DNA from 2 places in the Shewanella sp. SP1S1-7 genome. Region 1 is predicted to be linked to the other one. Evidence: riboswitches for the same ligand, from Rfam matches in the RefSeq annotation. Region 1 holds a riboswitch; the other holds the start of a gene.

The links. A riboswitch is a leader RNA that binds a small molecule or an ion and turns the genes downstream of it on or off. The one in region 1 is predicted to bind cyclic di-GMP.
Region 2: linked by a shared signal. The riboswitch ahead of gbpA (N-acetylglucosamine-binding protein GbpA) and the one ahead of Q4Q49_RS02535 (glycosyl hydrolase family 18 protein) in region 1 are both predicted to bind cyclic di-GMP.

Annotation. Positions count from the first base shown of each region.
Region 1 is NZ_JAUOEU010000002.1:162,091-174,779, forward strand. Features, by position in the region: gene Q4Q49_RS02525 (FKBP-type peptidyl-prolyl cis-trans isomerase) at 1-265, shown strand, start outside; partial or broken gene Q4Q49_RS02530 (FKBP-type peptidyl-prolyl cis-trans isomerase) at 318-548, shown strand; gene Q4Q49_RS02535 (glycosyl hydrolase family 18 protein) at 649-3,255, opposite strand; cyclic di-GMP riboswitch class I at 3,368-3,456, opposite strand; gene Q4Q49_RS02540 (ROK family protein) at 3,760-4,554, opposite strand; gene Q4Q49_RS02545 (aminopeptidase P family protein) at 4,947-6,734, shown strand; gene Q4Q49_RS02550 (HD-GYP domain-containing protein) at 6,972-8,237, opposite strand; gene Q4Q49_RS02555 (methyl-accepting chemotaxis protein) at 8,832-10,400, shown strand; gene Q4Q49_RS02560 (DEAD/DEAH box helicase) at 10,807-12,108, shown strand; gene Q4Q49_RS02565 (hypothetical protein) at 12,340-12,689, opposite strand, start outside.
Region 2 is NZ_JAUOEU010000042.1:13,988-26,676, reverse strand. Features, by position in the region: gene Q4Q49_RS20725 (aromatic amino acid transport family protein) at 1-694, opposite strand, end outside; gene gbpA (N-acetylglucosamine-binding protein GbpA) at 1,261-2,706, opposite strand; cyclic di-GMP riboswitch class I at 2,829-2,928, opposite strand; gene Q4Q49_RS20715 (TMEM165/GDT1 family protein) at 3,340-3,894, shown strand; gene katB (catalase KatB) at 4,006-5,481, opposite strand; gene Q4Q49_RS20705 (YgjV family protein) at 5,821-6,063, opposite strand; gene Q4Q49_RS20700 (PaaI family thioesterase) at 6,160-6,597, opposite strand; gene Q4Q49_RS20695 (hypothetical protein) at 6,704-7,159, opposite strand; gene exeM (extracellular exonuclease ExeM) at 7,270-9,882, opposite strand; gene fkpA (FKBP-type peptidyl-prolyl cis-trans isomerase) at 10,502-11,275, opposite strand; gene Q4Q49_RS20680 (hypothetical protein) at 11,430-12,380, shown strand; gene Q4Q49_RS20675 (SlyX family protein) at 12,390-12,602, shown strand; gene def (peptide deformylase) at 12,668-12,689, shown strand, end outside.

The sequences.
Region 1 (12,689 bases):
AGCAAGCAGTAAAGTCACGGTGCACTATCATGGAACTTTGCTTGACGGAAGCGTGTTTGATAGTTCAGTAGAGCGCGGTGAAACTATTAGCTTTAGCTTAAACCAAGTGATTAAAGGGTGGACTGAAGGGTTACAGCTAATGACTGTAGGTGACAAATTCCGTTTTTATATTCCGAGTGAGCTTGCCTACGGCAACCGCAGCACAGGCAAAATTGGTGGCGGGTCATTATTAATATTTGATGTGGAACTATTTGAAATCAACTAGTTGCAAAGCGATAAAAATTTACCCGCTTAACTGTAGTTGCATTATAAGCAGCACTTTGATCGACGGTACTGTGTTTGATAGTTCGGTTGATCGCGGTGAGCCCATCGCATTTCCGCTTAACCGCGTAATTAAAGGTTGGACCGAGGGCGTACAACTTATGGTCGTTGGCGATAAAGTGCGTTTCTTTATCCCAAGTGAACTCGCCTACGGCAATCGCAGCACGGGCAAAATTGGCGGTGGATCAGTGCTGATTTTTGATGTGGAACTGCTTAAGATTGATTAAATCAGTCTCCAATTAGTCAGTAAGATCACTTAATAAAGAAAAAGCCCTGAATCTTCGCAGGGCTTTATTTTTTAACAAATAATATCAAAACTTTGGATGATTACTGGCAGCTTGCAGCACCAATATCAACCCATACCGCCGCAACGCCCGGTACATCCCCTTTAGTCCAGTAACTCGCCTTCCATTGACGGCCGTTATAGCTGGTGGTTTGCCCGCCGGTATAGGCGACACCCGCATCCCAACCGAGAGCAACTTGGCTGAGTAGCTGCCATTGATCAGCGGTGCGAGCTGGCGTATTGCCCTGCGTCCAGTACTTGGCTTTCCATACCAACTGACTGTGGCTCACAGTATCACCCGTGTTGTACACCACACTGGCTTGCCAAGCAGGATAGTTACCTGCATTAGGATCGGTTGCATCACAACTACCACCGATTACTTTTGGCGTCACGGTCAGATTCGTCGATGCGCTCGCATCCAAGGCACCATCGGAAACTAGCACGCTCAAACCATAGCTGGTCGCTTCGGTGACATTAGGCCCAGTGACCACTAAGGTGGCACTATTTTGTCCGGTTGCCGACACGCCAGCGGGCACAGTCCAAGCGTAAGTTAAGGCATCATCGTCGGCATCAGAGGCACTCGCCACTATGCTAACAGTTTTACCCGCTTCCACTGTGACAGTGGCAGCTACACTCACCACGGGAGCTTGGTTCGGAGTATCCGCCTTATTGGTCACTGTCACTGAATCTGTGGCAGATAGCCCTTCAGGATCAGTCACTTTGAGGCTAAAACTATAGGCAACATCAGTTTGCGTTGCACTCAGTTGAATCGTCGCATTCGCCATATCGGCGTTTGCGATGGCAATCGTTGGGCCAGACACTTGAGTCCAAAGATACGTCAGCGCCTCATTTTCAGGATCGCGCGATCCGCTACCATTGAGCACCACATCGGCGGGACCTGTGACATTCACATCCGCACCCGCATTGGCAATCGGCGCTTTATTCACCGGTGGCGTAGTTCCTTCGCCATGACCTAAACCTTCGTGCATCGCATTTAGAATATCGCCGTTATCGGCATCAATTTCCCATGCAAATAAACCACCTAACTGATTGGCAAGCACATATTGGCCCTTAGCTTTAACGGAACGAGCATCATCGAAAGTGATTAAATCACCCGTAGATGCCTTGAACAATGATGGCGCCTCGGCCGTTTCATCATAGCTGTAAGTCCAACCGCTCCCCATGTATTCGTTCACTATCTGGCGATAATCCACTATGCCATCTTCCCATGTGCCTTTCACTTTGCCCGTCGCTGTCCCTGTGAATGGGTTATTGCCCGTGTAGCCATTCACGCCTGTCCAGCCGCGGCCGTACATAGCGGCACCAACCACAATTTTTCCTGGGGTAACACCTTGAGTTAACAGAGCTTTAATACCCTTGTCTGTGGTGTAGCGGGTATCAGGATCCCAACTCGCCTCATAAAGATTGGTTTGATGACCGAGTTCAGTATTTGTCCAACCGCCATTGAAGTCGTAACTCATCAAGAAGATGTAATCCATGTACTGCTGAGCAGCCTGATAATCGACCTTTGCCATTTTTTGAGCATCGATACCAATTGCGGAAGTCAGTTCATAGGTACGACCCGTCTCAGCACTTAACTCGTCGAGCATGGCGCGCAATTCACGCATCAGGGTCACATAGGTTTCACCGTCATTGGCATTACCTAAGTTTGGATTCGCTCCGCCACCACCTGGATATTCCCAGTCAATGTCAACGCCGTCAAAGAACTTCCACGTTTGCAGGAATTCCTTCACCGATGCGACAAAAGTATCGCGCTTAGTTTTATCGCCAAAGTAGAAGAAGGGATCAGATAACGTCCAGCCACCGACCGAAGGCAAAATCTTTAGATCGGGGTGGGCTTGCTTCAGCGCCATCAATTGACCGAAGTTGCCTTTGTAGGGATCAGAGTAGTCACTCACCCCCGCCTGTGGCATTTGAATTGCCGCCCAAGGATCGTGGATAGCGACTTTAAAATCTTCACGGCCACTACAGGCACGTTGCAGCGCTTGGAAACTGCCGTCGATTTCTTTCAAACTATCGTTAATGCCATCACCACCACAAATAGGGGTAAAGCCATATAAAATATGAGTTAAGTTCTGTGCTGGGATCTTATCGACTGGGAACTTACGGCCGTACACACCCCATTCTACAAAGTAACTGCCGACCACTTTGCCCGACTTGTTAACGTATGGACGATTGTTTTCTTTAAGCTGAGCATTGAGTGGCACTAAATGGCTGCCATCGGTATCGGCCACGAGGATTTCTTTGGCATCGCTCGCCGTACAACCATCGCTGTTACACAGCTGCACTTGCATCTGATAACGGCCGCCTTTGTTCACCTTAAAATTAGCGGTGCCCGAAGCACCAGAGGGGCCTTCCCAAGCGACATTACCGTTGAGCAGCACTTGGGCTTTGTTGCCCACATCGCCACTCCAGAGGTTCCAGCTAACTGACACATCGGCAGCATCTTTAATGGTTACCAACTGATTGTAAGCCGTAGCGGCTTGATTCACTTCGATAATCGCGAACTTGGTTTCGCCCCAACCTATAGTCGGTTTACCGGGCGCTGCGGCAAATGCATTGGCACTCACGGTAGATGCCAGTGCAGAGGCCACCAGCAAGGCTGATGTTGAAATTTGAGTCTTGAACATGAGATATCCCTATTGAATTTTTTATATGAATCAATAAGGCAAACAAAGCGTAGACAGGAAACAACACTCTTAAGACCATGCAAAACGATTAACGATTGCACGAAGAAAAACCTGTGGTATCCCCGCTATCATAGGTACAGACGAACCCTTAGACCGGAGGCTTTGCGTCCCAGTTTTTCAACTGGTTTGCCTTTTACACACAATGACAACGTTGTCATTACGATAATCAGCATAGACGTAAGCACAATAAAATTGCAACAAAATATTATCAACTAAGATAGTGGTCTGATAAGAAAGGCATTAAACACAATTAAGTCAACTCTAATGTTTGCTTTAATAATTAAGGTTTTACTGATTATTTCAACCATAAAAAAACAGGACACGATAAACCAAAGGCATCACAAGTCCTGTTTTCTATTTCACCATTTATACTGCTAATACAGCTTAAACCGCTAGCACTGAGCCACTGAACTCTAATAACTCAAAACCATAAGCAAACAGCATCTATGACCTTTGTGCGCGGGGAGAATCCCTTGCGAGCATCACGGACAAACCTCGGCACACTAAGGTTTCCATATCATCGACACGATTGATTTTCATCTCAGCTAAGGGCGCGCTTAATGCCATTTGTTTTAAACTTTCGAGGCAACCTTTGTAGTAAGGGGCATTGTTCATCATGTTGCCTGCGAGCCAAATTCGATTGGGATTAAATAAATTAACGGTCCACGCCAACCCCATACCAAGGTAACTGCCCGCACGGTATAAATCATCCTGAGTGGTGATTTTACGGCTGCGCACAGAATCGCCACTGGCGAGTTGTTCTAAACTAAATTCGCCTGATTCTGTCATCACGCGGCAATGCCCCAACTCGCCTGCAACCCCCGTCGCACCTGTAAAGGCTTGCCCATTAAACGCAATCGACATCCCTATCCCAGTGCCGCACATGACCAACAACTCACAGGCATATTTGGCATCGCACGTGGCTTGCATACCCGCATCCATATCGTTGCAGATAAACTTAAGCTCACCTTGGGTTTTCACTGTATCGAAGCTCAAGCCATTGAGCCCAGGTAATGATTTACAGGCAACCAGACGATTATTTTGTACCAGTCCAGGTACGCCAATCGCTAATTGATAATCTTGTAAATCGTAATCGCGTTCGAGCGCAGCGATTTGATTATTTAACTCTTCAATTTTAAAACCTTCGCCTGTGGGAATTTTATATTGTTCTGTATGTCCCGCGAGCTGAAGTTCGAACAGGGCTGTCGTACCGCCCACATCTATTGTTAGTATTTGCATCGCTTACTCCACTGATACATGCGCCCCACTCTGACCCCGAGCGGAGATGGCGAATGTTAGCATAGGGTCCAAATGTTAGCGATTGAATAAAACTTAAGTAGCTAATTTGTAAGGAACAAGTCTACAAAAAATATGACTGACATTTTGTTTTACTCAGGTTTTATGCTAAGAATCACACAAATAAATTAAGGGTAAAACACTTAGCTTACTCATCACAGTCAGCACAAATTCACGATTGTATACAAAATCCTTTATTCGCTCCCCTTGCATCTCGCGCGTTAGGCTTGCGATAATCCGAGCTGGTTAGAACTCAAATAAACATAGACCTACTTATCCTTAGGCAAGCTTTGCCTACCGACTCGCACAGCCTGCCAGTCTCACTTGGAGCCCATATGTCACATTCAATTGCCAGCCGCCTCGGTGCCATTCGCAGCGAATTATCTTCTGCCAATCTCGATGCTTTTATCATTCCCCGCGCCGACGAGTATCTGGGCGAATATGTGCCAGAACATAACGAACGTTTGTACTGGGCAACCAACTTCACTGGCTCGGCAGGTATGGCTATCGTATTGAAAGATAAAGCCGCTATCTTTACCGACGGCCGTTATACGGTTCAAGTTCGTCTACAAGTGGATGCCGCACTGTTCAGCTATGAAAGCCTGACAGACACACCACAAATTGAGTGGTTATGTGACACGTTGCCAGCGGGATCTCGCGTTGGCTTTGATGCACGCTTGCATACTTTAGCTTGGTTTGAAAATGCCAAAGCGACCTTAAGCAAAGCCCAAATTGAATTAGTAGCGGTTGAACAAAATCCTATCGATTTGCATTGGCAGGATCGCCCCGCACCATCGAGTGCGCCAATCACGTTATTCAGTAACGAGAGTGCCGGTAAAACCAGTCTGCAAAAACGCATTGAAATTGGCGCCTTAGTGAAAAAAGCCGGTGCTGATGTTGCTTTGATCGCCGCCTTAGATTCTTTCTGCTGGTTGTTAAATATTCGCGGTAACGATGTGCCGCGTCTGCCCGTTGTGCTCGGCAGTGCCCTACTCCACGCTAATGGCGATATGCAGCTGTTTACCGATTTAAGCAAACTCCCTGAGGGCATTGAGGAACATGTCGGTGCAGGAGTAAGCTTTAAGGACGAGGCCACGCTCGCCGATACCCTTGCCAGTTTGCAAGGCGTCAAACTGCTGGCCGATCCAAACTCGGCTAACGCTTGGGCACAAAATCTCGCCCGTGAAGCGGGAGCAAAATTGATTGCTGGAATTGATCCCGTTTCTTTACCTAAAGCGCAGAAAAATCCTTCAGAACTTGCCGGAATGCGCGCTTGTCACATTCGCGATGGTGTTGCCGTGAGTCGCTTCCTTGCATGGTTAGATGCCGAAGTTGCCGCCAAGCGTATGCACAATGAAGCCACGCTTGCCGATAAATTAGAAAGCTTCCGCCTGCAAGATGAGCGCTATCGCGAGCCAAGTTTCGACACCATTTCAGCAGCGGGCCCCAATGCCGCCATGTGCCATTACAATCACAACAATGGCACACCTGCGATGATGACGATGGACAGCATCTACTTAGTGGATTCTGGCGCGCAATATATCGATGGCACCACAGATGTGACCCGTACTATTGCGATTGGTAAAGTCACCGATGAACATAAAAAAATGGTCACGCTGGTGCTAAAAGGTCATATCGCGCTAGACCAAGCTCGCTTTCCTAAAGGCACTTCAGGTCAGCAGCTCGATGCGTTTGCCCGCCAATATCTATGGCAACATGGTTTTGATTACGACCACGGCACAGGCCATGGCGTGGGTCACTTTTTAAGTGTGCACGAAGGTCCGCAGCGCATAGGTAAAAATGTCAACGGTATCGTACTGATGCCCGGCATGGTGCTTTCCAACGAGCCGGGTTACTACCGCGCTGAGAGTTTTGGCATTCGCTTAGAAAACTTAGTCGTAGTGCAACACTGTGAAGCACTGAAAGGCGCAGAGCGTGAGATGTATGAGTTCGATGCACTGACAATGATCCCTATGGATGCCCGCATTATCGATAAGAGCCTGCTAACGCAAGGGGAAATCGACTGGTTCAATGCTTACCATCAGCAAGTGTTTAATACACTTTCGCCGCTGATGTCCGGGGATGAACTCGCGTGGTTAACGCAAGTGACTAAAGCGATTTAGAGCGATTTAGCACTCCTGCGGGTAAGTAGCGATTTAAGTCGTTATTTAAATCATCTTCTAAATCCGTTATATGCTACAAAATAAAACGCCCAAGGCTATGAGTCTTGGGCGTTTTTTTAGCGCTGATGCTGTACTTCAAGCCTAGTCGTATTTCAATAGCATGCTTTCAGCTCATAGTTTCGAAACATGGTTTCAAAACACGATTTCTATTTCAAACATGATTAAAAACACGAGTAGCTAAACCATAGTAGGCTGCGCCATAGGCTGATAAGCATCATCCAGCGATGCCTTAGATAACACTTCAAACTCCTGATGAATTGCCATAAAACAATCGACTAATTCAGGGTCGAAATGCTTACCTTTGCCTTCAATCATTAAATCGATGGCTTCTTGGTGACTAAAGGGTCGCTTATAACATCGCGGTGAAGTGAGTGCATCATAGACATCCACCAAGGCAACGATACGTGCCGAAAGCGGAATATCCTCACCTTTCAACCCTAAGGGGTAACCACTACCATCCCACTTTTCATGGTGACCCGAAGCAATATCTTGGCCCATCTGAATAAAAGTACATTGGGGCGCATATTCCAACAAACTGCGTAACACTTGCCCACCAATCACAGGGTGGGCTTTGATCTGCTCAAACTCCTGCGGGGTTAATTTACCCGGTTTGAGCAGAATCGCATCGGCAATACCGACTTTACCTATGTCGTGCAAAATGGCCGATAGACTAATATCTTGAATAAAATCATCGTTTAATTCAGCAGGTGGATTGTCGGCCTGCAACCGCTGCGCCGCGAGCATTTTCGAATACTGCCGCATACGTAGTAAGTGCGCACCCGTCTCGTTATCTCTGTATTCAGCAAGTTTGGCCAACCCTAATACAGTCGCTTGGCGCGAGGCTAAGGTTGAATCGAGTGAATCAGCCAACTTACCTAATAAATAAGTGATGGTTAAGGTCAGCATGGCATTGGTTACAATAAAATTGACCACGACTACGGCCCAAATACCCAAACTGTAACCGTGAATATCAGGCCAGTTTAACCAGCCAAAGTGATAGGCAAGCCCAATCAGTACCAGACTCAACCCATTCAAATATTGGGCATATAAGCTCGCGCGACGGCCTAAAAAAATGCCCACTAATGGCGGAAAGATAAATAACCAAAAGAACCCCGCACCCGATGGACCAATCGCAATCAAAAAACCTACGCCGATAGCAAACGCTAACAAACAGCCACAGCCAAAACGCGTGCTATCAGCAAGCTTAGGAAAATACAGTAAAACCAATAAAAACAAATAAGCCAGCGTATCGAATACCACCATAGACCAAAGATCGGCGATGACACATAAATACACGCTGGTGATATATACGGGCACGCAGAGAAGCGCAAGGAAGCCAAATAGACGTTCAAAAATCAAACGTCGCCAATGGGGCAGTGCCGTTGTCGTCCCCAAGGACGCGGTAGCCAATTTCGCTACGCCACGTCTAAGTGATATCGCCATGGGAAAATCCTCTTATGTTGCATTCCCGCTATGAGCTAATGAAGCTGATCTTATGAACCTAAGCTAATGAACCTGAGTTAATAAACTAAAGGGTGCGAATAAGATGACAAAACTGAGGCAAAGCCAGATAAATCACACATCCAGCAAGCCATAGTTTATTGCCCATTAAAGAATAGACTATGACTAATAAAGCGCTCGAATGAATGCCGCGATATGGCAAACGAATCAAGGACATTAGGCCAATGCCACCGCACAGATTTTGCAAATAATATGATGCCTACTTTCTACTCAATATCTGTTAAAACAATAACCCTATACAAAATACTGAAATTTGCGTTTTAGCAGGATAAACGCTCGTTTAATTCCATATTCGCACTACTTAAAATTTTTATATTTTGCAATAGCTTACAAATACAACGAACGATTGATTTTTATGGGTAAACCATCAAAAACCGCTCTCTTATACCCATACAAAAATGATAGTCTTATCACATAACAAGCTTACCCCAATGAGAGTAAGCGCAAGAAAATTAGCGCCTAACACCGCGCCCCTGAACCCTAATGAATCACATCGGCCCTGAATGGACACACAAAATGAGCCAGAGTAACGCGTCTGCCCACAGAACACTGAATGCACAGAGATCAGATCAAGAAATCCGCTTAACACCACAAGATGAACTCATTTCCACCACCGACACTCGCGGTGTCATTACTTACGTTAATGCCCGTTTTGCTGAAGTCTCTGGCTATAGCGCCCAAGAGTTAATTGGCAGTGCCCACAATATGGTTCGCCATCCCGATATGCCGAGCGCCGCCTTTAAAGAAATGTGGGAAAAGCTTAAGTCGGGCCAATCTTGGCGCGGCATAGTAAAAAACCGCTGTAAGAATGGTGGCTTCTATTGGGTCGATGCCTTTGTCTCACCATTATTTGAAAACGGCACTATCGTTGGTTATCAATCGGTGCGTATTCAGCCTCAAGCAGCCTACGTCAGCAAAGCAAATGAGATATACCAAAGACTTAAACTGGATAAATCCATTCCTAAGCCCTTAAGCTTAATGCAGAAACGTATCCTCTCGGCGGTTGTCGCCTCGACCGGCCTACTGATCGCGGGCTACTTTTGGGGCTGGGGCGTGATTATCGCGGGGGCGGTTTTGATGAGTTTAAACTTGGCTATTTTCTACGATGAGGCCTTTCGCATTCCCGCTAAACTGATTGAAATGCAAACTAAATACGACTCTATCAGTCGCTACATCTACTCGGGTGCCGATACGTCTTCTATCCTCGATTTCCAGCTCATCATGCTGCAGGCCAAAATGAGTGGCGTACTGGGGCGCACACAAGATCAAGCCAATCAATTGCATGCGATTGCCGATCAATTAGTGGTCGCGACCGAGCAAACCTATGTCAGCCTAGATCAAGAAAAAAGTCAGCTAGAACAGCTCTCTAGTGCGATGGAAGAGATGAGTTCAACCATCACAGAAGTCGCGCAGAATACCCATCTGACGTCAACCAGCATCAATACCGCCTACGATCTTTGCCTTAAGAGTAGCGCCAATATGAAGGCCAACACTCAAAAAGTGGAACAACTGGCCAAGTCTGTTGCCGATGCAGCTAACAATGCCCATCAATTGAATAAAGAAGCCGAGCAAGTTGCTAATGCGATGGGCGAAATTGACTCCATCGCCGAGCAAACTAATCTTCTCGCCCTCAATGCGGCCATTGAAGCTGCCCGTGCAGGTGAACAAGGCCGAGGGTTTGCCGTAGTCGCCGATGAAGTGCGCGCGCTATCGAGTCGAACCCAACTATCGACCAACAGTATTTCAAAGAGTGTCGATAAGATGTTCTCTATGCTCAACATATGGGCCAAAGAAATGGAACAGAGCCGCCAACATGCGGAGCGCTGCGCTAGCGACATTCAACTGTCCGCCGACAATGTGAATACCCTTTACCAAGAAGTGAGTGATATCCACACCTTTGCCCAACAAAATGCAGTGGCAGCGGATCAACAGCGTCAAGTGGTCAACGAGATTGCCAGCAATATACATTCCATCACCCATTCAAGCGTAGAAAACTTAGCCGCAACCCATCTGATTGGTGATGCTGCTCATCTGCTTAAACACAATGCCGAGAAGGCCCTCGGCCTAAGACGCACCTTCGGTTAGCCATAAGCAAGATATAAAATGCCGCAGCCAAAACTGCGGCATTTTTCTATCGCGTTCTTTTTGTTCGTTCTTTCCGCCAGCCGTCACTCAACCTCAAATCATACTCTGCTAAGAGCATACTCAATCCAGTACTGATCCAACCCAGTGCTTGCAGAATTGGCCCTATCCCGCCTGAGCCGTCGCGAAGGCTTTTATCTCTTGGTGATAAAATGATGCAGATAAAATGCCAAAACACTAAAAAGTTCAGGTTTTAACCGAAATTTTTGCTATACTCCGCGCCCGCCATTTTTCTTATAAAATCTGTGTGGAAGAATGAGCCAGTCGGCACGCCTCTCTCCTTAGTCGAGTAAATAATAGAGGCTCGCGGTGCTTGAATGTTTGAATAAGTGAACGATAGGAATCCAAAATGAGATTTGAATCTTTTAGTTTTTCCCCCGAGATTTTGCGCGCTATCTCAGATTGCGGTTATCAACAAATGACGCCTATTCAGCAGCAAGCGATACCTGCTATCCGCCGCGGCCAAGATGTCTTAGCCAGTGCCCAAACCGGTACGGGTAAAACCGCCGCTTTCGCGCTGCCGATCCTGCAAAAGATGGTTGAAAATCCAAGCGAAACGTTAAAGTCGAATGCCCGCGTATTAATTCTTACGCCGACCCGTGAGCTTGCAGCTCAAGTGGCTGACAACGTTACGGCTTACTGCAAGTACTTAAACTTCAGCGTGTTAACCATTTATGGTGGCGTAAAGATAGAAACTCAAGCGCAAAAGCTGAAACGCGGCGCCGATGTGATTGTTGCTACCCCAGGTCGCTTACTTGAGCACCTTACCGCCTGTAACTTAAGCCTGTCGAACGTTGACTTTTTAGTCCTAGATGAAGCCGACCGTATGTTAGACATGGGCTTTAGCGCCGATATCCAAAAGATCCTTCAAGCGGTAAATAAGAAGCGTCAAAACCTGTTGTTCTCGGCCACTTTCTCAAGTGCAGTGAAAAAACTCGCCAACGACATGATGGTTAAACCGCAAGTAATCAGCGTTGATAAGCAAAACACTACGGCCGATACGGTTAGCCAAGTGGTTTATCCGGTTGAACAACGACGTAAACGCGAACTGCTGTCTGAGCTAATTGGCAAGAAAAACTGGCAACAGGTCTTGGTATTTACCGCGACCCGTGATGCCGCCGATACGCTAGTCAAAGAATTGAATTTAGATGGGATCCCATCAGAAGTGGTCCACGGTGATAAAGGCCAAGGCAGTCGTCGCCGCGCCCTGCGTGAGTTTGTTGCAGGTGATGTACGCGTACTGGTTGCCACCGAAGTTGCCGCCCGTGGTCTGGATATCCCAAGCCTTGAATACGTAGTCAACTATGACTTACCTTTCCTCGCCGAAGACTATGTCCACCGTATCGGTCGTACAGGCCGCGCGGGTAAAACTGGCGTAGCCATTTCTTTCGTGAGCCGCGAAGAAGAACGTACCTTAGCCGATATCGAAAAACTGATCGGTCAACAAATTCGCCGCGTCACTGTACCAGGTTATGAAGTAGGCAGCCGCGAATTGCTATTAAAGCAATTGCAAACCCGCCGTAGCTTTGCCAAGAAGCAACAAAGAACCGACAACGTCGGCGCTCAAGTTACTGCTGAGAAAAACATGCAAGGCCGCCGCGTAAAAATGAAGGTGGGTCAAGCACCTAGCAAAGCGAAAAAACTTAAGTAATCGCTAACATAGGCAATGCACCTCGCCTATCAGTCTCGTTATTAAAGCAAAAAGCGTCCCAAGGGGCGCTTTTTTATTGAGCCGAAATAATAAGCTACAAGCCATAGGCTATAAGAGTGACTCGCTCTAAAGATGGCCTATCTCAGTCCGAACTCTGTGACGGACTCAATCGGCAAGTTATCCCCTACCTCATTTGCACAATACTTAACCCACGGAACTGAGGCCGATCACTTATTCCAAAAAACCACCAAATAACTGTTTAAGCCTTTGCTCATCAATGGGATTTTCGCCGCGCCAGCCCGCAAGCGGTAAGATGATGTCAGAGCGAATACTGCCCGGGTATTTGATATTGCAGATCTCCTCAAATGGCGTAAATGCTTCATAAAGCGGCTCAACATAGGAATTTGGCATGATGCCAAGCTCAGCTAACACCATCAGTTGGCCACGGAAACTGTACTTATTAAAATTGGGGATAATCTTGGCTTTCTTCACCCTTTGCTCGAGTTTTCCGGGTGTTTCATCTAAAGGAGCCTGACGGATAGCTTCAATTAATGCACTGAAGATGGCCACATCCTCTGCAT
Region 2 (12,689 bases), on a different contig from region 1:
ACCAAAGCACATAACAAGCCAGTGGAATCGTCGAACCGATTAACAATACCTTGCGCAGTGAAACCGCATCACCATCCAGATAACGCACTAAAGTGGCAATACAAACGTGGAAACCAAAAGAAGTAAACACTACGGGAATCGCCGCCATCCAACTGCTGGTCATCGACTCGGCAATCGCGCCCGTTGCCATGCTGGCAATACTGACTTCAGGCAGGAGAAATAACACCACAACCACCAGCAGTAAAATCATTAACGAAAACAGCAAGCGGGACACTTTATCGACCCAAGCCACACCGAGCGCCGCAAATCCGCCGAGCACTAAGGTGAATAACAGTACCGCGACTTGATTATCAAGCACGATATCGAACATGTTCTTCGCTTTAAGCACTAATAGCGATGACCCACCGGTGAGATAAGCCGCAGTCAAAGCAAATAATAAACTTAAGAAAGAAGCGCCTTGAATTATTTGACCTTTTTTACCCAGCAATTTACCCGTAATGACATGCAGATTATCACCCACGCCAGTGCGTAAGTTAATTTCGAGCATCAGTAATGAGGTATAGGCAGATACGCCCCAAATAACGACGAGTAACACTAACGCCGGAATAATACCTAAAGCCGCGGTAGCTAAAGGTAAGGCTAACATACCTGCGCCAATGGCCGTCCCGGCAACGATGGCGATCGAGCCTAACATTTTTGAATTCACACAATAGTCCTGTTCAATGATTAATTATTATTTTATTTGAGTAAGATTTGAACCGATAAAGCCTTGCGTCTTAAATCGAAATAAGCAACACATCACTTAAAGCAGCTTCAAAAAGCATCCAATCGGATCTCATTCCTGCAGATCAATTGGCCCCAATAGCTTTTGAATATTTCAACCCAGTAGCCATTGAGGCTAACTAAATCGGTTGCATAAAAGTGGCATGACTTTCAATTGTGATAATCCTAATAACAACATAGGTAAAATAGATAGTTTGGGACATTAACAGAGCCAAACCCAGTGGGCAAGCCAGTTGTGAACAAAGATAAGTCGCGCACTGTACGGTAACAACTTAATAGCGCTGTGATAAACGAAAACATACAAGCTAACAAAATCGCTACCTTTGTTGGAAATACGTGGGGTTCAGCATTGTGGGGGAATCGAGGTAAAACGTATATTTTGACAGTCGCAAGCGCGCTGAATATGGGCTTAAACATATTCGCTGTGTTTAAGCCCAATCACCTCATGTTGAGAATCAATTAACTCAACATGTTAATTTACTGCTCAGTCCACGCCATAGCCCAAGAAGCGCCAACACCTGGCTCAAATCCTGTGGCAGAAACCGACCACTGCATGCAATAGCCGCTATAGGGGAATGGCTTACATTGATACACTTTGCCATTTTTAGGCTGTAACACTGTAGTGCCTGCAACGTAACCTTTCACCCCTTCAGGGAAGACAAAATCCGCTTCCGGCGTTGGTGCTTGATCCTTTAAGAAGAGATCAAAGTTCTGCTGAATAACATCACCTTGTTTAGGCTCAGCTTTAACCTGTAAGTGATAATGTCCAGCTTTAGGCGCAACCACGTCTAACACTAAGCTCGCACTGGTATTGTTAACGGTTTGGCTCACAAAACCGGCTGCCGTGCCATCGTGGCTAAACAAATACGCAGACACTAACATTTCGGCGTTGCTGGTGACGTCAAAACGAACCTGCGCCGCACCGTCGATAATTTGATAATCGTCGGCAAGTGAAGTGACTTCTAAGCTGTTGCCCGGTGCGGGCGCCAGATCAAATCCCACTTCGACACGCTCAATACCTGAAGTCGTCGCAGTAAAAATGTCGTTTTTGCCATACACAGGCTCAATCACACCTGATGCATTTTTTTGCCCCGCTTTTAACTGAGACTGCTGGGCATTAATCGCGCTCGCTAATAGGAAAGGCCAATTTTGTTTATCACCTTGAGTCGCATCGCTAATGGTAATGACTGTTTGCTTAGCCGGTTGCTCACCATTGGCATCGAACACTCGGGTCATCACTTTATCGCCCGCTTTGAGATCGAGTGACGGATTGATGTCGCCCACATCGAGCCATTCATCCGGTACGACGGGACCCGAATCTAAGTTCACATCGATAGCATTGTAGAAACTGTTGGTGGTATCACCCACTTCCCACACGGCTAGAATCACTTGATAACCGCTGCGACCTTCTGGCACATAACAGTCATGGGTCACTAACTTAGGCGGCTGCACCATGCCACCATCGACTACACAGAATGGCGCTAAGTCAAAGCTCGCACGGCTTAAAGCTTGGTTTTGATTCCAATCTTGGCGAGTTAAATAATAACGCCAATTACGGGTGACATGATTGGCAGTGAACTGCCAACTGAACTTATTCCAGCCCGCTTTGATATCCGTCTTTGACCAACGGCTGGGACTCTGTTCATCTAAAGGCGAGAAAGCACCATTACCCGCACTCGCCAGTTTGCCATCAGCAGGACCTGACTCAGGAAAACCCGATGGCCCTTCAACGCTTTGCGGTTCCCATTGCACCGCGCCACAGTTGGCATTGTTGCCGGTTTTACAGGCATAGGAACGTGACTCTGGCGCCACAATATAACCGTGTGCCTGTGCAGAAATACTCACAAATGTATTTGCCGCCATCACTGCGGCGGCCAATAAACTCAATTTAGAAACAGGGGAAAAAACAGTAGGATTTGCCACTTTAATGCACTCCATTTGCACCCATCTTTGCCAGTATTGGCTTGGGCTTAGGTATAAAAGTGGTATTTGGGCAAACAACAGCATTAAACAGCAGTCGTTTATCTTTCACAGAAATCGAATTCTGCGGCAACTCCGCTATCTTAGTTCACTAAAAAATCCATTTACAACCTTAGACCGGAAGCTTTGCGTCCTAACTTTTCAATTAGTTTGCCAAATACGGTAGGTGTCATCGAATCACTACGAGTTAATAGTATGTAATCAAGTAGAAATGACCCGGCTAAATTAGCAACAAAAGACAACGCTGTCAAAAAATTAACCCATTTATATTCATATAATTACAGAATGTTGCGCGGTATTTTTATGACACCTGTCAAACATCCATTCGTGTCTACTGCGATAAACTGGTGCTTGAAACCGAAGTTCACTTAGGTATAATGCCCACCTCGCTTCGGGGGAGTAGCTAACTGGATTTCGAGCCATCGTCATCCAGGGTGAACATCAACATACTTGGCCACACGCCATGGTGTTCACAGCAAATCATCGATTTGCCCAGCAAGACCTGAGCACAATGACTGCACCTAGGGGTGGACGGTTTATTGTGCTTATGTCTTAACCACCCCTAAAGGATCACACTTGGAAGCCCTACTTGCCTCAACCTTTACGGTTGCTATTGCCGAAATTGGCGATAAAACTCAATTACTTGCACTTATTCTCGCCGCAAGATTTAAAAATAAAACCGCCATTATTTTAGGCATTTTTCTGTCAACGTTATTCAACCATTTTGCCGCCGCTTGGATTGGCCAATGGGCGATTAACTGGGTCAGCCCAGATCTTGCCCGCTATTTAGTTGCCGCGTCGTTCTTCGCGATTGCCCTTTGGGTGTTAATCCCAGATAAAGTCGATGCTGAAGAGAGCCGTTTCTATAAAATGGGCCCCTTCCTCGCCACCTTTATCCTGTTTTTCATCGCCGAGATGGGGGATAAAACGCAAATCGCAACGGTAGTGTTAGCCGCAAAATACGATTCATTAACTATGGTGGTTGCAGGTACAACCTTAGGCATGCTGCTTGCCAATGTACCTGTGGTGATCGCAGGCCATTTCAGCGCCGAAAAATTGCCTATGTTGTGGATACACCGCGGCTGCGCCGTATTGTTCGCACTGTTAGGCGTAGCAACACTACTGTTCTAGATCATTGATCATATTAAATTAAGGCAACACAAAGGCCAGTGATAAACATCACTGGCCTTTCTACTTACAGCGGTAGTATTGAGATAAACAGTGTCGACTTAGAAACGCAGTTTATAGGCCTAATGCCGTTTTAATCCGTTGACCGTAATCCGCATCGGCTTGTTCGAAATGCGCCAGCATGCGTTGCTGCACATCTAAGCTTGTTTGACTTAGTGAACCCGAAATTGTTGCCACTAAGCGCGCTTTCTCCGCTTCAGAGAAGATGCGATACAGATTACCCGCTTGGGTATAATCGTCTTGGTTATAACGACTGTAACGCGCCGCTTCACCTTCTAAACGCAATGGTGGTTCGCTAAAGTTTACTGGCTCAACCAAGGCATCAGCAGTGCTGTTCGGGCCATAGTTTACCGAAGCGTCGCCACCCGTTTGGCTACCATGGTAAGGGCATTGTGTGCCAGCCATAGCGCCCGCCCGTTGATGGTGATTTGCCTTAGCCGCATGTGGGCAGTTCACCGGTAACTGGTTGTAGTTGGCACCAATACGGTAACGCTGGGCATCTGCATAGGCAAATAAACGCGCTTGCAACATCTTGTCGGGTGAAGCTCCAACACCGGGAACCAAATTACTAGGTGCCAATGCCACTTGCTCAACTTCAGCAAAGTAGTTTTGTGGCAGACGATTCAGTTCTAATACACCAATCTCAAGCAATGGATAGTCGCTATGCGGCCAAACCTTAGTTAAATCAAATGGATTGATATGGTAAGTATTGGCATCCACCTCAGGCATAATTTGCACATTAACCGTCCAACGCGGGAAGTTACCATCAGTAATAGCAACCACCATATCGCGCTGTGATGAATCGGGATCTATCCCTTTTAATTTATCGGCTTGTTCATTGGTTAAGTTGACCACGCCTTGCTGGGATTTAAAGTGGAACTTCACCCAGAAACGCTCGCCCTTGGCATTCCACAGCGAGAAAGTGTGTGAACCATAACCGTGCATTTGGCGGTAGTTGGCTGGAATACCGCGATCCGACATCAAAATGGTCACTTGATGCATGGCTTCAGGATTCAATGACCAAAAGTCCCACATGGCCTGTGGGTCTTTTAAGTTTGTCTGGGGATTACGCTTTTGCGTATGGATAAAGTCTGGGAACTTAATCCCGTCACGCAAGAAGAAAGTCGGCGTATTATTACCCACAATATCGTGATTACCGCGAGCCGTGTAGAAACGCAAACCAAAACCGCGTGGATCGCGCTCAGCATCGGCTGACCCCATTTCACCACCGACGGTCGAGAAACGAATGAAGGTTTCAGTTTGCTTACCAACGCCATTGAAATGGTCGGCAATGGTGTAATCGCTTAAATCTTTGGTCAGGGTAAATGTGCCGTAAACGCCAGTACCTTTGGCATGCACGATACGCTCAGGAATGCGCTCACGGTTGAAATGGGCTAACTTTTCAATTAAATGCCAATCCTGTAATAGCAAAGGACCACGTTCACCCGCCGACAGAGAGTTTTGATCGTCGGCCACTGGGGCACCGTTTTGGCTCGTTAAGTACTGACTTGTTTGATGTTGTTGACTCATGCCCTGCTCCTTAGTCTTGATTGCTGGTTAACCAGGTTTCAATTAAATCGTAAATGGTGGCCATGGTTTATCTCCTTGGCTGCGACGTGTTGTCGATAGAGCAAGAATAGACAATTACCACCAAAGAATAAAACGATTAAACTAGATTCATGCAATCTACAAAGAAGATTAGAAGCGAGATGACAAAGCAGATAAACGATTGCGCGGACTCACAGCCAATGATTCGCTCACATCATTTAAGATGCGGTTGAAAACCAACATGGCTGCTCGCTGCGATGAAGCGGAGTGCTGTAAAGCAAAGTGCGGTACAAGAAAGCGGAGAAAGATGATGCGTTGCCATTAACTGGCGGGTGAGTCGGCTTCGCGGTAAAGCTTAACCAGATAATAAGTGTCTATCAGTACGATAAAAAAGTTCACTAAGGCAACAGGATAAGCCCCAATTGCCACGCCGTATGCCACAAATAAAGCCGCGCCGATAAGATTCCACCAGCGCAGTTTTTTGATGTTCGACATCATCAGTGATATTGCGACGACCACAGACGCTAAATAACCAACCCATTCCCAAATTGTCGCGTTATCCATATCCAATCCTTATTTATATATTATTTAAATCAAACGATTGATACGCCATTCACACCACAGGAAATAGGCTGGGCTATTGCATTTAGCATTTAGCATTTAGCGTTTAACGACAGCCGCCGTCATCCGTGAAATACAAGTCAGTTCACCGGCGCTGTTATGGATTAACACTTCCCATACAGAGCTGCGTTTTCCTAAATGAATAGGCTTAGCCGTGGCGGTTAATAGCCCATTACGGGAAGCCCGTAAGTGGTTAGCGTTAATTTCTTGACCGACACAATAGTACTGCTCAAAATCCACCGCAAAATTTGCCGCATAGCTGGCAACGGTTTCAGCAAGCGCAACATTCGCGCCGCCATGGACTATCCCCAAAGGGTTATGCACAGCTGGACTGGCTGGCATAGTTGCCTTCATGTAATCGTCGCCAATCTCACTGATCTCAATCCCTAAGGTCTGCATCAAGGTGCCTTTGCCGCCCATACCGGCATCTAAGCGCGCGCAATCCTCTAACGTGACAGCTCTAAACCAAATACTCATTGCAACTTCCTAGTCAATAAAACCAATCAGCAGTTTACTGCGAAGTGGATGAAGTTCAACTAGTTTTACGCTAAGCCAGTCCCATCAATCTCGGCAAAAATAAGACTCAAACTAACCATTGTTTAGTGATACTCAACCGACTAAACCAGACGAGAAACAATCCCCAGAACACCACCACACTCGGCATGATTAATGCGTCAGCTCCTAGCACCACAGCCGCTTGTTGAATGCAAAACACATAGCTCATTTGCAACAAAACCGCGATAAGTGAGGCAACCAGCACTTTATAGGCAAGGGATTTTCGTAAAAACAACAATAGACATCCTAGAACGCCCGACACCACAGCAAAGCCAAATATCGCATCAACGAAAGCCGGCGTGGTTTCATAGAGTTTGATTTGATCTGGGCTCATTTGCGCCAAGGCATCCGGCGTCATGGTCATTTGGATCACAAAGGCCATCAGCCCCATGATATTCCACAATAAACTGAGCGTTGCGACAAAGTAAAACCACAATGGCGCTTTCTCTTTAATGGTTTTCAGCGGATTTGAGACTGTATCCATACTCACTCCTAATAAAAACTGAAAAAAACAACTAAAAAAGGGATGGCGAACCATCCCTTCGTTTCAGTCTAGCTCACAAATAACACTTGTGAGTTAACCCGTTACACAGGTTAACGGCGACGACGTTGTAAACCAAACAAAGACATCAGTGCTAAACCTAAATAACCCAAAGCACCGCCATCATCTTTAGGCGTAGGCTCAGGTTTTGGTGGCACAACTGGCGCTGGGTAGCTTAAGGCAACGATCACAGGATCGTGGTCCGATGCAGAGAACGCATTTTCAGATTTAGCCAGATCACCAGAGAACTTCTTACCGTATTCAAACAGGTTAGATTCCACTGAGTTGATGTGCCAGTCTTCAATATCCACTAAACGTTTAGCTAAGCTAGCATTGGCTAAGGCATGGTCTAAGTTGCCTAGCTCGCCGTTATAGCTATAAGAGAAAGTGCCTGCACCGTGGGCTTTCGTGTTCAAGTTGATCAGGCCATAACCTTTTTCAATCTTGCTACCTTGGCGTTCAAATACTTTGCCATCGAGCGTCGTCCACGAAGCGGTCATGATGTCGCGCTCTGACTTGCTCGCATCAAAATCGGTCAGCACACGGATAGGATCTTCCATGCCGTAGGCATTCATATCACCGATGATCAGTAAGTCGCCCTTCACGTCTTTTAGCGTTTCACCCAAGACTTTGGCTGCAGATACGCGGAAAGCATTACACTTGCCCTGTTGATCGGCAGGATCGACTGACTCTTCGAAGTTAGCCCAATCTTCTAAACAGCCTGAGCCTTTAGATTTCAGATGGTTAACGACTACGGTCAGCGACTCATCATGGATTTTAAAGGTTTGCGCTAAGCTGTGACGTTGGTAAGCATCGTTACCTGGGTTTGTCTCAGTTTTGCCATCTTTAGTACGAGTCACGCTGCCAGCACTGGCATGTTGCTCAGGAGTATCGATAGCTTGCGCTGCACCTGCTAAGGTCACTTTGCCGCCGCGGTATAACATGCCCACAGTGATAGCATCCGTGCCAAAGTACTTACCGTCATACTTGTCGGCGTCGGTGATTTCAACAAAGCTATAAGCGTTTTCAGGCGTTTGCTTCTCGTTCAGTGCATCGACTAAGTTTTTAATCGCACTCTTCTCACCAAAACCGTTGTTGGCAATTTCCATCAGACCGACGATATCGGCGTTCATGGCAGTAATAGCGCTAACTATTTTAGTACGTTGTAGCACCATTTCTTCAAGCGTTAGGGCGCCACGGTTACTACCTGATGGATTGGTATCACCACCATCAACATCGTTAAAGAAGTTCAACACGTTAAAGCTAGCCACGCGCAGATCGCCCTTAGTGGCGACGCTTGGGGCATCAGTTCTGTCATCACCACGGATAAAATCACCCGCTGTAATAGTGTTAGTTGCCACTAAACGATAAGCGCCGTAGCTGTAACCAATCACACCTTGCAGGTTCGTCAGTTGGTCGCCCACACGGATGTAGCCCGTTTCCACATTGAAATCAGGGAAGTATGGAATAACACCGTCGGCAGGTTTGTAATCAGATTCGATAAAGAGTTGGTTTTCCAGGTTAGATTTAACTAACGCAGTCGCTTCAGCAGAAAGCGCGGGATAAAGCTGTGTCGACTTCATTAGCGGTTCTTTATAAGACACTAACATGTTGTTGCGACGGCCAGCGTAATCATAGCTGAAGGTACGGCTGATCTTAAGATCGCTACCCGCATCTAAAGCCACATTCATGCCTTCATAGCGCTCTAATGCTTGCGCTAAGGTTTCGCCATCGGCGACATAGAAAGGCGCGGCAACTGGGACTTCACCCTTAGCGCCGACTTCAAATTTCTTATCGGCTTTAATATCGATTTGAGTTAAGCCAAAGTATTCTTTCACTTTACCTTGTACACAAACTTCAACCCCAGGTTGAATTGCTTCAGGTACCGCTTCACCTAAGAATACAAACACACCATCAGAGGTATACGGTGAGTTATCACCTTTCACTTCTTGCAGATAAAAACCTTTAAACAAGCTTTCGCCACGGGCAGTCACGACACCGCGCACTGTGACTTCAGCTTCAGATTCAAATGCACCTTCTGGAACGTAAGGGCTAGACTCACCCGCACCTTGTACTTGATAAATCGGCACTATTTTAGCGCCGCTGCAGCTAAAGAGCGGCACTTCTGGCTCTGCTGTGGCTTCTAGATAACCTAATCCTGAGAAGGTATCTTTAGGTAATTGTTCCCACTGGGCGGCATTAAATACCGTATTCGCCACTAACGCATCTAATTTACGTTTTAAGGTAACGTCGAATCCCCAACCCGTTGGTGTTGGTACATCGCCAATAATATCGACAACCGCATCATCTTTAACGAGTGCGACCGCATCACCACCATTAAAACTTAAACTGCCAGAGTAACTGTCAACACCTTGGTCAAGCGTGATCACAGCGCTAGAATTTAAAATGACTTTAGTCGTTTTAGGCGCAATGGATTGGCCATCTAATGCCACCATATCTGATGCAACAGTTGCCCCATCTTTATAACGAACCAGTTTATAACCCGCGAGATCAATTGCCGTATCGCCGCTGTTATACAGTTCAATCGCTTTATTGTTTGAGCTACCTTCAACATATTCGGTAATCATCACATCTGCGCTTGCCATCATAGGCAAAGCTGCTGCGACAGCTAAAGAAATCGCCGTTAACTTATTAACATTATCCATATCATCAACCCCATTATTATAATATTGCCGCTAACTTCTATTAACGTGCGGGCGGATTATTTCAGAGTTGAATGCTTAAAAAAAGAGGGCAAGATCGCACATTGCCAATGTAACACATTGATGAGTAAATGATTATGGGCATGACACTGTTCACCTAGCAGAACAAGGTGATAATTCAAAAGTATTAGCCAAATAAAAACAAACAGTAAGAGTAATACACATATGCTCAGCCAAAGCACTAGTGCGAACAAATAATAACCAATATTTTAATGTGATATTTTAATGATTTTTATCGGTATGCAATACCCAATAAAATGTAAAGAATTCGGCGCTTTAAAAGATAGTAGATATCATTAAAACGTAATTTAGTCTTCATCATTTTGAAATAAATCCAACGCTAAAACGGACTGGATTTAATGATTAATCTCATCCATTGGCATATCCGATAGATATTGATGGTTGCTATACAAAACTAAACATGACTAAAGACTGCAAACCTTGTATAGCATGGCAATAAATTAAGCATTAAAACAATAATGTGATTTTTACAGACAAAAAAATACCGCCCATTTAGGAGCGGTATTTCACTTACTGCGTATTAAACGCGGCAGTTAATTCATTACTTTTTAGCTGCTGGTTCAGCGGCTGGCGTTGCAGACGCTTTCTCAACTGATTTCAATTCAACTTCAAAAATCAGTGTGGAGTTTGGTGGAATAGTACCAGTGTCACGCTCGCCGTAGGCTAAGTTTGCAGGAATAACAAACTTGTACTTAGCGCCAACTGGCATTAATTGTACGCCTTCGGTCCAACCTGGGATCACGCGGTTCAGTGGGAACTTAGCCGTTTGACCACGTTTGTATGAACTGTCGAACTCAGTACCGTCGATTAAAGTACCCACATAATCCACTTCTACAGTGTCTTCTGCGGCAGGTTTTTCGCCAGTACCTGGTGTTAATACTTCGTATTGTAAGCCAGACTCAGTTGTCACTACGCCAGACTTAGCCTTATTTTCTTCAAGGAATTTTTTACCGTCTTCGATGTTCTTAGCAGAAATCGCAGTCGCTTGTTCCTGACGTTTATCGTTTAACTTTTTATCTAGACCTTGAAGAATGGTTTGCATTTCTTCTTCGGTTAATTTTAATTGGTCATTCAGACCATTAGTGAAACCAGTGACGATCAGAGTGCGATCAACTGGTAGGCCTAATTCTTCTTGCTCTTTGATATGGCCAGACATGTAACGACCGATTGAAGCGCCTACACTGTAAGCTTCTTTTTGAGCTTCTGTCGTTAATTCAACACTTGTACTCGCAGCAGCTGCTTTTTCTTCTTGATTACAAGCAGATAGGCCAATAACGGCCAATGCAACTAACGATAATTTATAAATCGATTTCATTAAAGCTTCCTCAGCATCCTCAAGCGGTTACAATAACCTAAGCGAGACAACTTTATACTAGTTATCTCGGTTATACCAACTAGATTCTTTATGGGTTAACAGTGATTAATGTCACTTGATCAAGTCTAAAGACAGCAACTTAGGGAGCAAGTTCATGAAGAAAAATCTACTGCTGGTAATTTGCACAATTTTTCTGACAGCTTGCCATCCCAAAGCGGAAGACATTAGCATTCTCACCACGGAACCTAGCTATAGCGCGAGTCTATCGAGCAATGGACAATTAGCCTTAGTCGCCACACAAAATAGTGGAGTCCAATGCTGGGATCTCAGCACCCATACACTTAAATACCAATGGATACATGGCGATATCAATACTGGCGTCACAGGTACGGCGATTTCGCCCAACGGGCTATTTGCTGCGTCGTTAAGCCGAGATTCAGTTGCCATGTGGAGAATAGCCGACGGCAAATCCCTAGGTTGGTGGTCTTTGCCTTCATCCGGTGAAAGCGTGGCGGTAGCCGATAATGGCGCACTACTCATTGGTTTAAATGATGGTTCAGTTATGTCGCTCAATGCAGCCCAAAGTGCCTTAATCAAATTTCTGGGACATAAAGATCGCGTTAATAGCGTGGCCCTCTCCGCGGATGGCCGTTTAGCATTAACGGGGTCGAATGATATGCAGGCGATTCTTTGGCAGGCGCAAACGGGTCAGCCGCTTCATACCTGGACCTTAGGCAGCCGTATCACTAAAGTAGCGCTTAACGACAGTGGCACACTAAGTTTTACCAATGGCAGCACAAATGAAGCCAAAATCTGGGATAACACTAGCGGTAAACTGTTAAATCAGTTAGATATTACCCGTCGGCAGATGAACTTTTCCGCGGTGAGGTTTATCAAACAAGACAGCCAGATATTAACGGGAACGCCGGCGCGGGAAGTCATATTGTGGCAACGTGACTCGGGTAAGGAAATCGAAAAATGGCAGGTTGCACTCACTAAAAACAGCCAAAATCGAGGAGCCGTTGTATACTCTGTGGCAATTCGAGATACCAATAAAGTCGTTAGTATCAGTAGCCAAGGCTTAGTTGAGACTTGGCAGCAATAGAGGTTAGTCATGCAAGGCGTACAAGCACAGATTGAAGATCTAGAAACCAAATTGGCTTTTCAAGAGCTCACAGTCGAAGAGTTAAACCAAGAAGTGATCAAATTGAATCGACTTGTGGCTCATCAGCAGCACCAAATTCACATGTTAATTGGTAAGTTGCAAGACATGGAACCGAGTAATATGGCGACTCAGGCAGAAGAAACGCCGCCGCCACATTACTAAAAACTGACGCTTTAAAATAAGACTTTGATTCAAAGACGGTTACCGCAAAATATCCAGGGAATGCGATGTTTAAATATTTGATGCCAA